3 regions of the Oerskovia jenensis genome follow, and region 1 is predicted to be linked to each of the others. Evidence: predicted binding sites of a transcription regulator. Region 1 holds the regulator's gene; each other region holds the start of a gene.
What was found. The regulator Rex, encoded in region 1, represses fermentation and respiration genes when NADH is low (regulators of the CRP and FNR family bind a similar motif). The targets are predictions, from matches to a motif close to CTTGTGAANNNNTTCACAAG.
Positions count from the first base shown of each region.

Region 1 (3,961 bases):
AAAGTTCTGCCCGCGCGGTGCACGCGGACGGCGTGCTCCCGGACACAGCGTGTCCGCCCCGGGCCCTCGGGAGCCACTACTGCGGTGACGCCTCGTCCGCGAGGCGGCAGGCCTCGGCGATCGCGGCCATGGCCTCGCCGAGGTTGCGGAACTGCTCGGGGGTCAGGACGTCGACCATGAAGCGGCGCACCGCCCGCACGTGCGCGGGGGCGGAGGCGACGAGCTCGGCGTAGCCCGCGTCGGTCATGACGCAGTTCACACCGCGACGGTCGGTCTCGCTCGCGGAGCGCCGGACGAGGCCCCGCGCCTCCATGCGATGGACGGTGTGCGTCACGCGGGACCGGGACCGCGCGAGCCCGTCGGCGAGGGCCGACATGCGCATGGTGTGGTCGTCGGCCTCGGAGAGCCGCACGAGCAGCTCGTACTCGCCGAGCGTGAGCGCCGAGTGCTCCTCGTGGTCCCTGCTCAGGGACTCGACGAACCGGGCCGTTCCGTCGAGGTACTGGCGCCACGAGTGCTGCTGCGCCTCGTCGAGCCAGGGTGCGTCCTGCGGCGCGACCGTGCGCCTGTCCTGCTGAACCGTCATCTCCGCCTTCATCGCTCACGCCCCCACCGTCCGAACAACGCCTCAGTCTCCCATCCGGGAACACGTCCGCTCGACAGGGAATAGAGGGACGGGGGCTTGCGTTGATGCGTTCGTATGAAGTTGAATCTTCAACTAATGGCACGTCGACGGCGCGCCTGACGCAACGCAACTCGACCCTTCAGGAGACATCCATGGCCACGAACCTCCCCGCCGGACTGACCGCAGGCACCTACGCGATCGACCCCTCGCACTCGCAGGCGACCTTCACGGTCCGCCACGCAGGCATCTCCAAGGTCCGCGGCTCGCTCGCGATCGCCGAGGGCACGCTGAACATCGGTGACGACGTCGAGTCGTCCAACGTCGTCGCCGCGATCGACGCCAAGTCCGTCAACACCGGCGACGCGGGGCGCGACGGCCACCTCCAGTCGGCCGACTTCTGGGACGCCGAGAAGAACCCCACCTGGAACTTCGTCTCGACCGCGGTCGAGGCCGACGACGACGACTTCGTCATCGCGGGCGACCTGACCATCAACGGCGTGACCAAGCCCGTCAAGCTCGAGACCGAGTTCACGGGCACGGCCGTCGACGCCTACGGCAACTCGCGCGCCGGGTTCGAGGCCGAGACCGAGATCTCCCGCAAGGAGTTCGGCCTGACCTGGAACGTGGCCCTCGAGGCCGGTGGCGTGCTCGTCGGCGACAAGATCAAGATCGCGCTCGACCTCTCGGCCATCAAGCAGGCCTGAGCCTCTCGCCCCCGACCGGCCCCGCGTCCTGACGCGGCCGGTACGCCAGGAGCCGGCGACCCGTGACGGGTCGCCGGCTCCTGTGCCGTCCAGACGTCCGCAGCGCTCCCGGACTCCGCTCGGGCCTGCTCGCGCGCGTCCTGCCGGCCCGACGGCGCCCCGCACCGAGGCCGTGCGGTCACGGCCCGTGCAGCCGCCCTAGGCGCCGGTGCCCTCGACGCCGGGGTCGTGCCCCGCCCCGTCGGCGCCCCGGTTCGCGAGCGCCCTGGCCTGCGCGTGGAACGCCAGGATCTGCAGCTCGCTCCCGACGTCGACCGACCGCACGATCACGTCCTCGGGAAGCTGGAGCGCACGCGGCGCGAAGTTCAGGATCTCCCGCACCCCCGCGGCCACGACCCGCTCCGCGACGTCCTGCGCGACGTGCGCCGGGGTCGCCAGGACGACGATCGTGACGTTCTCGCGCGCGAACACCTCTTCGAGCGCGTCGACGTGCTCGATCACGAGTCCCGCGGCCTCGGTGCCCACGACGTGCGGCGAGGCGTCCAGCAGCGCCGCGACCTCGAACCCGCGCGTGCCGTAGCCCGAGTAGTTCGCGAGAGCGTGCCCCAGGGAACCGATGCCGACGATCGCGATCCGGTGCTCGTCCTCGACGCCCAGCGCGGACGTGATGTAGGTCGCGAGCGAGTCGACGACGTATCCCACCCCTCGCGTGCCGTAGGAGCCCAGGAAGGACAGGTCCTTGCGCAGCTGCGCGGACCCTACGCCCGCGAGCTCCGCGAGCTCGGTCGACGACGTCGTCTCGACGCCCCGCCCCTCGAGGTCGCGCAGCGCACGCAGGTACGCGGGGAGCCGCGCCACGGTCGCGCCAGGAATGCCGGTATCACCCAGGGTCTCTGCCACCCGAACCACCCATGCTTCGTCATGTCGTCGTCATCGTTGACGATCTCGCTGTCCTGCTGTCTCGGATCATCCCAGGCTCGGCGCCCGCGGCGGAACGTCAGCCAGTGGCGCGCCCCCGCGAGAGCGCCCGGGCCAGCCTCGCTCCGTCGACCTGCCAGAACCCTTGCTGGACGCCGTCCACGGTCACGACCGGGACGTAGTCACCGTACTGTGCCGCGAGCGCGCCGGACGGGTCGGAGTCGACGTCGACCTCGGTCCAGCGCACACCCTGGTCGGCGCACACGGCGCCCACGACCTCGCGAGCCGCCTCGCACAGGTGGCACCCGACGCGACCGTAGAGCACGACACGCGCGGGCGCACTCGTGGCCTGGTCTGCGTCACGTCCGACGGCGGGCTCAGGAACCTGTCCTGCGGAGGGATCTGCGGGGCTCACGACCCCAGCCTACGCATCTCGGACACCCCCTCCCGCCGACCGTCCGGCAGCGGCACCTGGCGAGCGCCGTCGGCGGGCGGCTGCGGGCGCCGATAGAGTGGACGTCATGCCGACGTCTGCTCCTGGGTCCACCCATCCCACGGCAGCCTTCTTCGACGTCGACAACACCATCATCCGCGGCGCCAGCTCGTTCCATCTGGCCCGTGCGCTGTACCAGCGGGGGTTCTTCTCCACGCCGGACCTCGTGACGTTCGCCCTCCACCAGGCCCGCTACCTCCTCCTCGGGGAGAACAAGCGGCAGATCGACCAGGTGCGCAGCCGGGCCCTGGACCTCGTCGCGGGCCGCTCGGTCGCCGAGGTCGTCGCGATCGGCGAGGAGGTCTACGACCAGGTCCTGTCGCTGCGGATCTTCCCCGGCACCCAGAAGCTCCTCGACGAGCACATCGCCGCAGGCCACCAGGTGTGGCTCGTGTCCGCGACCCCCCTCGAGATCGGGCAGCTCATCGCCCGCCGCCTCGGGGCGACCGGCGCGCTCGGCACGGTCGCCGAGCACGAGGAGGGTCTCTACACCGGACGGCTCGTGGGCGACATGATGCACGGGCGGGCCAAGGCAGCGGGGGTGCGCGAGCTCGCCGAGCTCCACGGGATCGACCTGTCGGCCTCCTACGCGTACGGCGACTCGCTCAACGACGTGACCATGATGCAGGCCGTGGGTCACCCGTGCGCGATCAACCCCGACACGCGGCTGCGTCGGCACGCCAAGGACGTGGGCTGGCCCATCCGCGAGTTCCGCGGCAGGCGCCGCCGCGTCGCCGGCCGAGGGCTCAAGACCGCGAGCTGGGCCGGTGCCGCGTGGGTCCTGGGGCTCGTGCTGCGTTCGATCCGCCGCTCGATCAAGGGCCGCGCGGGCCTCTGACGCCACCCGCCGTGAGCCGCGGCCACCTGGCGGCGGCCCACCCCCGGCGGGCGTGCGCCGCGGGCCGTCCCGCGACGCCGGCCCGGGCGTCGGCTCGGCGAGCACGCCGCCCGACGAGGGTGGTGCGAGCATGCGAAGAGCCCGGCACCCCTGGGGGTACCGGGCTCTCGCGACAGCCTGCGCGGTGACCGCGCAGCGCTGCTACTTCTTGTTGCGACGCTGGTGGCGCGTCTTGCGAAGCAGCTTGCGGTGCTTCTTCTTGGCCATACGCTTGCGGCGCTTCTTGATGACGGAGCCCATGGGTCCTCACAATGCTGGATCGGTGTGCGATCGGGATCGCCCCGATCAATGGTGGTCCACGGCTGATCGGGAACCGACCAACA
Region 1 is NZ_JAFBBO010000001.1:1,516,245-1,520,205, forward strand. It holds gene JOD49_RS06790 (MarR family winged helix-turn-helix transcriptional regulator) at 77-586, opposite strand; gene JOD49_RS06795 (YceI family protein) at 778-1,329, shown strand; gene JOD49_RS06800 (redox-sensing transcriptional repressor Rex) at 1,528-2,229, opposite strand; gene JOD49_RS06805 (glutaredoxin family protein) at 2,327-2,662, opposite strand; gene JOD49_RS06810 (HAD family hydrolase) at 2,769-3,578, shown strand; gene JOD49_RS06815 (30S ribosomal protein bS22) at 3,780-3,878, opposite strand.

Region 2 (3,961 bases), 2.4 Mb from region 1:
CTCGATGTTCTCGTAGTAGGTCACGTCCTTGCCGGCCGCGAGCATCTTGGCGGCGAGCTTGCGGGCGTGACCGGGGTGGACCCGGTCGTCCTTGGTCGACGTCGTGAAGAGCACGGGCGGGTACTCGCGGTCGGCGTCGAACAGGTGGTAGGGCGAGAACGTCTTGATGAACTCCCACTGCTCGGGGTCGTCCGGGTCGCCGTACTCGGCGGCCCACGACGCCCCGGCGAGCAGGTGCGTGTAGCGCAGCATGTCGAGCAGCGGGACACCGACGATCACGGCGCCGAAGAGCTCGGGGTACTGCGTGAGCATGTTCCCCGCGAGGAGGCCGCCGTTGGAGCGGCCCTCCATGCCGAGGTGCTCGGGGGTCGTGATGCCGCGGGCGACGAGGTCGCGCGCGACGGCCGCGAAGTCCTCGTACGCCTTGTGGCGCTTGGCCTTGAGGGCTGCCTGGTGCCAGGCCGGGCCGTACTCGCCGCCGCCGCGGATGTTCGCGACGACGTACACGCCGCCGTCGGCGAGCCAGGCCCGTCCGAGCCCGCCCGAGTAGCCAGGGGTGAGCGAGACCTCGAAGCCGCCGTAGCCGTAGAGCAGCGTGGGTGCGGCGCCCACGGGGGCGTCGTCCGTCCCGGCGGCGGCGCCGGCGGCCTCCGGGCGGACGAGCTCCTCCCGCCCGACGACGAAGTACGGGACGCGCGTGCCGTCGTCGGACACCGCGAAGTGCTGGTCGATGACCAGGCCCGCGGCGTCGAAGAAGGTGGGGCTCGACTTGAGCACCTCGGGCTCGGTGCCCGCGCCCACCGTCAGGAGCGAGAGCGTCGAGGGCGTGAGGTAGTCGGTCGTCACGAGCCAGACGTCGTCGCTCTCCTCGGAGTCGACCGCACCCACGACGACCGTGCCGATGGTCGGCAGACCGGGCAGCTCGCTGCGGGTCCACGGTACGGACAGGTCCTCGGCGCGCGGAGGCGGCGTCAGCACGTGCAGGCGGTTCTTGACGTCCTCCAGGACGTTGACCACGAGGTGGTGCGCGGTCCAGGTGGCCCCGGCGAGCGACGTCGTGGGCGTGGGCTCGAACAGGACGGTGAAGCCGCGCGCCCCGGCGAGGAAGTCCTCGAAGCGGGCCGCGAGCAACGACCCCGCGAGGTAGGTCGAGCCGCCGACGGTCCAGTCGTCGCGCAGCTCGACGAGCATCCACTCGCGCTTGACGCCGACCTCGGCCGAGCGCGGGACGTCGATCTTGACGAGGTGCTCGTCGGGCGTGCCCGCGTCCTGGACGAGGTAGGTCTCGCTGTCGTAGAACGCGATCGAACGGCCCACGAAGTCGCGCTCGAAGCCGGGGGAGTGGGTGCGCCAGCCGAAGATGTACATGTCCTCGGGCTCGCCCTCGTACACGACCGTGGCCTCGGTGACCGGGGTGCCGCGGCGCCAGCGCTTGACGATCCGGGGGTACCCCGAGGGGGTCATCGAGCCCGGTCCGAAGTCCGTGAAGACGTACACCGTGTCGGTGTCGATCCACCCGAGCCCGCCCTTGGACTCCTCGCGGTAGAACCCGCCGTGCTCGGGGGCGACGAACTGCTTGGTGACGAGGTCGAACTCGCGGGTCACGTCGGCGTCGGAGCCGCCCGGGGACAGGTCGACCAGGGCGTGGCGCCACTCGCCGCCGGGGGCGGGGCGCAGGACGCTCGCGCCGTGCCAGACCCAGCTCTGCCCCTCGGTCTCGCCCAGCGCGTCGAGGTCGAGCACGAGCTCCCACTCGGGGTGGTCGGTGCGGTACGAGTCGAGCGTCGTGCGGCGCCAGACGCCGCGCTCGTGCTGCGCGTCGCGCCAGAAGTTGTAGTAGTGCTCGCCGATCTTCGAGACGTCGGGGATCTTGTCGTCGGAGTCGAGGACCTCGCGGATCGCCTGCTCGGTAGCGGTGAACTCGCTCGTGGCCTCGATCGTCGCGGCGGTCTCGGCGTTGCGGCCCTGGACCCAGGTGAGCGCCTCGCGGCCCTCGACCTCCTCGAGCCACAGGTACGGGTCGTGCGGCGTGGTCGGCTGTCCGGTGGGCGTCTCGGTCACGGCGTTCTCAGCACTCATGCGAACACACTAGGCGACCGATCCGCGGGACCGGGCATGCAGAGATCGTGGGGGCGACCGGCTCGCACGGGCTGCGTTCCAGGACATCTCCGGGAATCACTTGCATCTATCCGTACCTTGTGAAAGTATTCACAAGCAAGGGAAAGACACCACGCAGACCCGGCCGCTCGGGTCACTGGAGGAGCAACGTGAGCAGCACGAGCAAGGCCCCCGCCAAGGCCCCCGCCGGAGTCACCGAGATCGACGCCCTCGTCGACCGTGGCCTCAAGGCGCTCAAGCAGTACGACGCCTTCACCCAGGAGGACATCGACCGCATCGTGAAGAAGGCGTCCGTCGCGGCGCTCCACGAGCACGGCCGCCTCGCGCAGCTCGCGGTCTCCGAGACCGGTCGCGGCGTCTTCGAGGACAAGGCCACCAAGAACATCTTCGCGTGCGAGCACGTGCCGAACTCGATGGCCAACCTCAAGACGGTCGGCGTCATCGGGCGCGACGAGCTCACGGGCATCGTCGAGATCGCGGAGCCGGTCGGCGTGGTCGCGGGCATCACCCCGGTCACGAACCCGACCTCGACCGCGATCTTCAAGTCGCTCATCGCGCTCAAGACGCGCAACCCCATCATCTTCGCGTTCCACCCCAGCGCCCAGAAGTGCTCGGTCGCCGCAGCCCGCATCGTGCGGGACGCCGCCGTCGCCGAAGGGGCGCCCGAGGACTGCATCCAGTGGGTCGAGCAGCCCTCGCTCGAGGCCACGTCGGCACTCATGAACAACGACGGCGTCTCGCTGATCCTCGCCACGGGCGGCAACGCCATGGTCCGCGCCGCCTACTCGGCGGGCAAGCCGGCCCTCGGCGTCGGTGCGGGCAACGTCCCCGCCTACATCGAGAAGACCGCCAAGCTCGGCCGCGCGGTCAACGACGTGGTCCTGTCCAAGGGCTTCGACAACGGCATGGTGTGCGCCTCGGAGCAGGCCGTCATCCTCGACGCCGAGATCTACGACGCGGCTCTCGCCGAGTTCGCCCACATGCACGCCTACCTCGCGAACCCCGAGGAGAAGGCGATGCTCGAGCGCTTCATCTTCGGCGTCGAGGCCGGCGGGGCGAACTGCGCCGGTGCCAAGCTCAACGCGTCGATCGTCGGCAAGAGCCCCCAGTGGATCGCCGAGCAGGCAGGCTTCTCGGTCCCCGACGGGACCTCGATCATCCTCGCGGAGTGCAGCCAGGTCGGCCCCGCCGAGCCCCTGACGCGCGAGAAGCTCAGCCCCGTCCTCGCGGTGCTGCGCGCCGAGTCGACCGACCACGGCATCTCGCTCGCCGAGCAGATGGTCGAGTTCGACGGCCTGGGCCACTCGGGTGCGATCCACACCGAGGACAAGGACGTCGCGGAGGAGTTCGGCCGGCGCGTCAAGGCCGTCCGCATCCTGTGGAACCAGCCCTCGGCGCTCGGCGGCATCGGTGACATCTACAACGCGCTGATCCCCTCGCTGACCCTCGGGTGCGGCTCGTACGGGCACAACTCGGTGTCGAACAACGTGTCGGCCGTCAACCTCATCAACGTCAAGCGGATCGGACGTCGGAACAACAACATGCAGTGGTTCAAGATCCCGCCGAAGACGTACTTCGAGCCGAACTCGATCCAGTACCTGACCCAGATGCCCGACGTCGAGCGCGTCACCATCGTCACGGACAAGGTCATGAGCCAGATCGGGATCGTCGACAAGGTCCTCGACGTCCTGAACCGCAGGCCCAACAAGGTCTCGATCCAGATCATGGACCAGGTCGAGCCCGAGCCCAGCGTCGAGACGGTCGAGAAGGGCGCGGAGATGATGCGCGACTTCAAGCCCGACACGATCGTCGCGATCGGCGGCGGGTCGCCCATGGACGCCGC
Region 2 is NZ_JAFBBO010000001.1:3,869,207-3,873,167, forward strand. It holds gene JOD49_RS17370 (prolyl oligopeptidase family serine peptidase) at 1-2,079, opposite strand, end outside; gene adhE (bifunctional acetaldehyde-CoA/alcohol dehydrogenase) at 2,268-3,961, shown strand, end outside.
Region 2: the regulator Rex is predicted to act here: its motif matches at 2,196-2,215, upstream of adhE (bifunctional acetaldehyde-CoA/alcohol dehydrogenase).

Region 3 (3,961 bases), 2.7 Mb from region 1:
GGAACCCACGCACGACTTCACCGCGCGCAACGACTTGCCGTACGCCTGCCCCGACTCCATGCCCGCGTCGACCAGGCGGCGCCAGATCTCCGGGAGCTGGTCGATCCGCGCCCCGAACAGCCCGATGCGCTGGGCCCCCGTCACGCGCGTGTACAGGCCGAAGTCCTGCGCGACCTGCCCGATCACGATGAGCTTCTCGGGCGTGATCTCCCCCGCCGGGACGCGCGGGACCACCGAGTACGTGCCGTCCTTCTGCAGGTTGGCCAGCGCACGGTCGTTGGTGTCCTGGAGCGCAGCCTGCTCGCCGTCGAGGATGTACCCACCCCACAGCGACGCGAGGATCGAGGCGACGACGGGCTTGCAGACCACGCAGCCGCGGCCCGTGCCGTGCGCCGCGACGATCTGGGTGAAGGTGCGCAGCCCGTCCTGCCGCACGAGCGCGAAGAGCTCGGCGCGGGACATCGTGAAGTGCTCGCACATCGCGTTCGACACCGTGACGCCGGCCGCCTCGAGCGTCGTGTTGACGATCTTGGTGAGCACGGGCACGCACGACCCGCACACGGTCCCGGCCTTGGTGCACGCCTTGACCTCGCCCAGGCTCGAGCAGCCGTGCTCGGTCACCGCCCCGCGGACCGTCCCGGCGGTGACGTTCGCGCACGAGCAGACCACGACGTCGTCGGGCAGGTCGCCGCCGAGCGCCGGGGCGCCGCCCTCCGGGGCGAGGAACGCCGACGGGTCGGCGCCCAGCGAACGCCCCAGCAGGGGGCGCAGCGACGAGTAGAGGGCCGCGTCGCCCACGAACACGCCGCCGAGCAGGGTCCGTGCGTCGTCCGAGACGACGAGCTTGCGGTAGGTCCGCGCGACGGGGTCCGCGAACGTGACCTCGAGCGCGCCGGGCGTGAGCCCGAACACGTCGCCGAAGCTCGCGGCCTCGATGTCGACGCCCTTGAGCTTGGTCCCCTCGGGCGCCGGCGAGTACGTCGAGACTCCACCCAGCAGTCGGTCCACCACGACGTCGGCCATGGCGTTGCCCGGCGCGACCAGGCCCACGCACTGGTCCTCGAACGACGCGCACTCCCCGATGGCCCACACGGCGGGGTCCGAGGTGTGGCACGCCGCACCGACGACGACGCCGCCGCGCTCGCCGATCGCGAGGCCCGCCTCGCGCGCGAGGCGGTCCCGGGGCCGGATGCCGGTCGAGAAGATCACGACGTCGGCGGGGATCCGCGACCCGTCGGACAGGTCCATGCCGCCCACCGCGCCGTCGCCCGCGGCCGTGAGGCCCGTGGCGCCGGTCGTCGTGCGGACGTCGATCCCGCGGTCGGTCACGAGCACGCGCAGCGCCTCGCCGCCCGCGTCGTCGAGCTGGACGCTCATGAGGCGGTCGGCGAACTCCACGACGGTCGCGGCCGCGCCGAGGGTCTGGAGCGCGGCCGCGGCCTCGAGCCCCAGCACGCCGCCCCCGACGACGACGCCGTGCAGCGGACGCCCCAGGCGTGCGGTGCGCAGCCCGACGTACTCGCGCAGCCCCTCCAGGTCCGCCAGGGTGCGGTAGCTGAAGACGCCGGGCAGGTCGGTGCCCTCGGTGCGCGGGGTCCAGGCCCAGGAGCCCGTGGCCAGGACCAGGTGGTCGTAGGCGAGCACGCGCCCGGAGCGGGTCGTGACGGTCTGCGCCTCGCGGTCCACGGCCGCGACCGCGTCGCCCGTGACCAGCTCGGTCCGCGGGTCGTCCCAGACGGCAGGGTCCATCGTCAGGTCGTCGGCCGAGCGTCCCGTGAAGTACTCGGACAGGTGCACGCGGTCGTACGGGGCACGGGCCTCGTCCCCGACGACGGACACGTGCCAAGACCCCTCGGGAGAGCGTGCGATCATCTGGCTCACGAACCGGTGGGCGACCATGCCGGCGCCGACCACCACGACGCGGCCGGGGGTGGGAGTGCTCATGTGGGGGCCTCACGAGAAGGGTCGGGCGGAGGGGCGAGTCGGGCCGCGGGGGGCGAGTGCGACCGTCGTGACCATCCTGGCGCATAGATACGAGGTTTCTGGTCAAAACACCAGATCAGCGCGTCGCGGGGACCTAGGACGGGACGTCCAGGGACCTTGGTCCCGAAAAAGTGTGACGCACGACCGTGATGGACGGCACAGCATGTGCACTCCTTCACAAGCGTAAAATCGAGCGGTGGCGACTAAGAAGACAACGGGTCAGAACACCATCGACGTAGCCCTCATCGGCGGCGGCATCATGAGTGCGACCCTCGGCGCCCTCCTGAAGCTCCTCGAGCCCACGTGGACCATCAAGGTCTTCGAGCGCCTCGACGCGGTAGCCCAGGAGTCCTCCAACCCGTGGAACAACGCTGGCACCGGCCACGCTGCGCTCTGCGAGCTGAACTACACCCCCGAGAAGGCCGACGGCACCGTCGAGATCTCCAAGGCTGTCGCGATCAACGAGCAGTTCGAGGTGTCGCGCGAGTTCTGGCACCACCTGCTCACCGGGGGCCACCTGCCCGAGCCCGCGAGCTTCATCAGCCACACCCCGCACATGACGTTCGTGCGCGGTGCGGCCAACGTGGACTACCTCAAGCGCCGCTTCACCGCGCTGAGCGCCCACCCGCTGTTCAGCGAGCTCGAGTTCACCGACGACCCCGCGGTCATCGCGCAGTGGGCACCCCTGCTGGTCCTCGACCGGGACGGCGACGAGGCCGTCGCCGCGACCCGCGCGACGAGCGGCACGGACGTCGACTTCGGAGCGCTCACCTCGCAGCTCTTCGACTTCCTCACGGCCCACGACGTCGAGCTCAACCTCCAGCACGAGGTCAACCGCCTCAAGAAGCGCAAGGACGGCACCTGGGACGTCACCGTCAAGGACGTGTCCTGGAACGCCACGCAGGGGCCGCGCACCGTCAACGCCCGCTTCGTGTTCGTCGGCGCGGGCGGCGGCGCGCTGCCGCTGCTGCAGAAGGCCGGCATCAAAGAGGCCAAGGGCTACGGCGGCTTCCCCATCAGCGGCGAGTTCCTGCGCACCGACAACCCGGAGATCGTCGCCCAGCACCAGGCCAAGGTGTACGGCAAGGCCGACGTCGGATCGCCGCCCATGTCCGTCCCGCACCTCGACACGCGCGTCGTCGACGGCAAGACCTACCTGATGTTCGGCCCCTACGCCGGGTTCAGCCCCAAGTACCTCAAGAAGGGCTCGCTGCTCGACCTCTTCACGTCGCTGCGGACCCACAACATCGGGTCCATGCTCGGCGCGGGCCTCAAGAACATCGACCTCACGCAGTACCTGGTCGGCCAGCTCGTCGCGAGCCCCGAGGCCAAGTTCACGGCGCTCCAGGCCTTCATGCCCACGGCCCACCCCAAGGACTGGGAGAAGATCACCGCGGGCCAGCGCGTCCAGGTCATCAAGAAGGACCCGGTCAAGGGCGGCGTGCTCGAGTTCGGCACCGAGGTCATCGCGGCCGCGGACGGCTCGATCGCCGGCCTGCTCGGCGCCTCGCCGGGTGCCTCGACCGCCGTCCCCGCGATGATCGACGTCCTCGAGCGCTGCTTCCCGCAGCAGTTCGCGACGTGGCGTCCCGCGCTCGGAGCCATGATCCCGAGCCTCGGCCAGGCCACGTGGGAGGCGACCGAGCTCGACTCGCTCTCCGCCTCCGCAGGCCCCTCGGAGGAGGCGGTCGGCGCCCGCTGACCCCGCCTGCGCGACGCACCGACGCCCCGGTCTCCTTCGTGGAGACCGGGGCGTCGTGCTGTGCCCGTGGCCCCGTGGGACGCAGCCCGTGGCCGGTGTGACGCGGGACCGGGCCGGTGGGACGCGGGACGCCCGCGTAGTCCACGGGCCGCACACGTCTGCCCCTGCTACTGCCGCGCCTCCGCGAGCACCTCCTCGACCGTGTTCCAGAAGTCGACGCGGGCCTGGTGCGTCGCCGCGGGGGTCGCGTCGGGCTCGTTCAGGCCCAGGGGGAGG
Region 3 is NZ_JAFBBO010000001.1:4,200,300-4,204,260, reverse strand. It holds gene nirB (nitrite reductase large subunit NirB) at 1-1,944, opposite strand, end outside; gene mqo (malate dehydrogenase (quinone)) at 2,180-3,685, shown strand; gene JOD49_RS18750 (acyl-CoA thioesterase/BAAT N-terminal domain-containing protein) at 3,853-3,961, opposite strand, start outside.
Region 3: the regulator Rex is predicted to act here: its motif matches at 2,146-2,165, upstream of mqo (malate dehydrogenase (quinone)).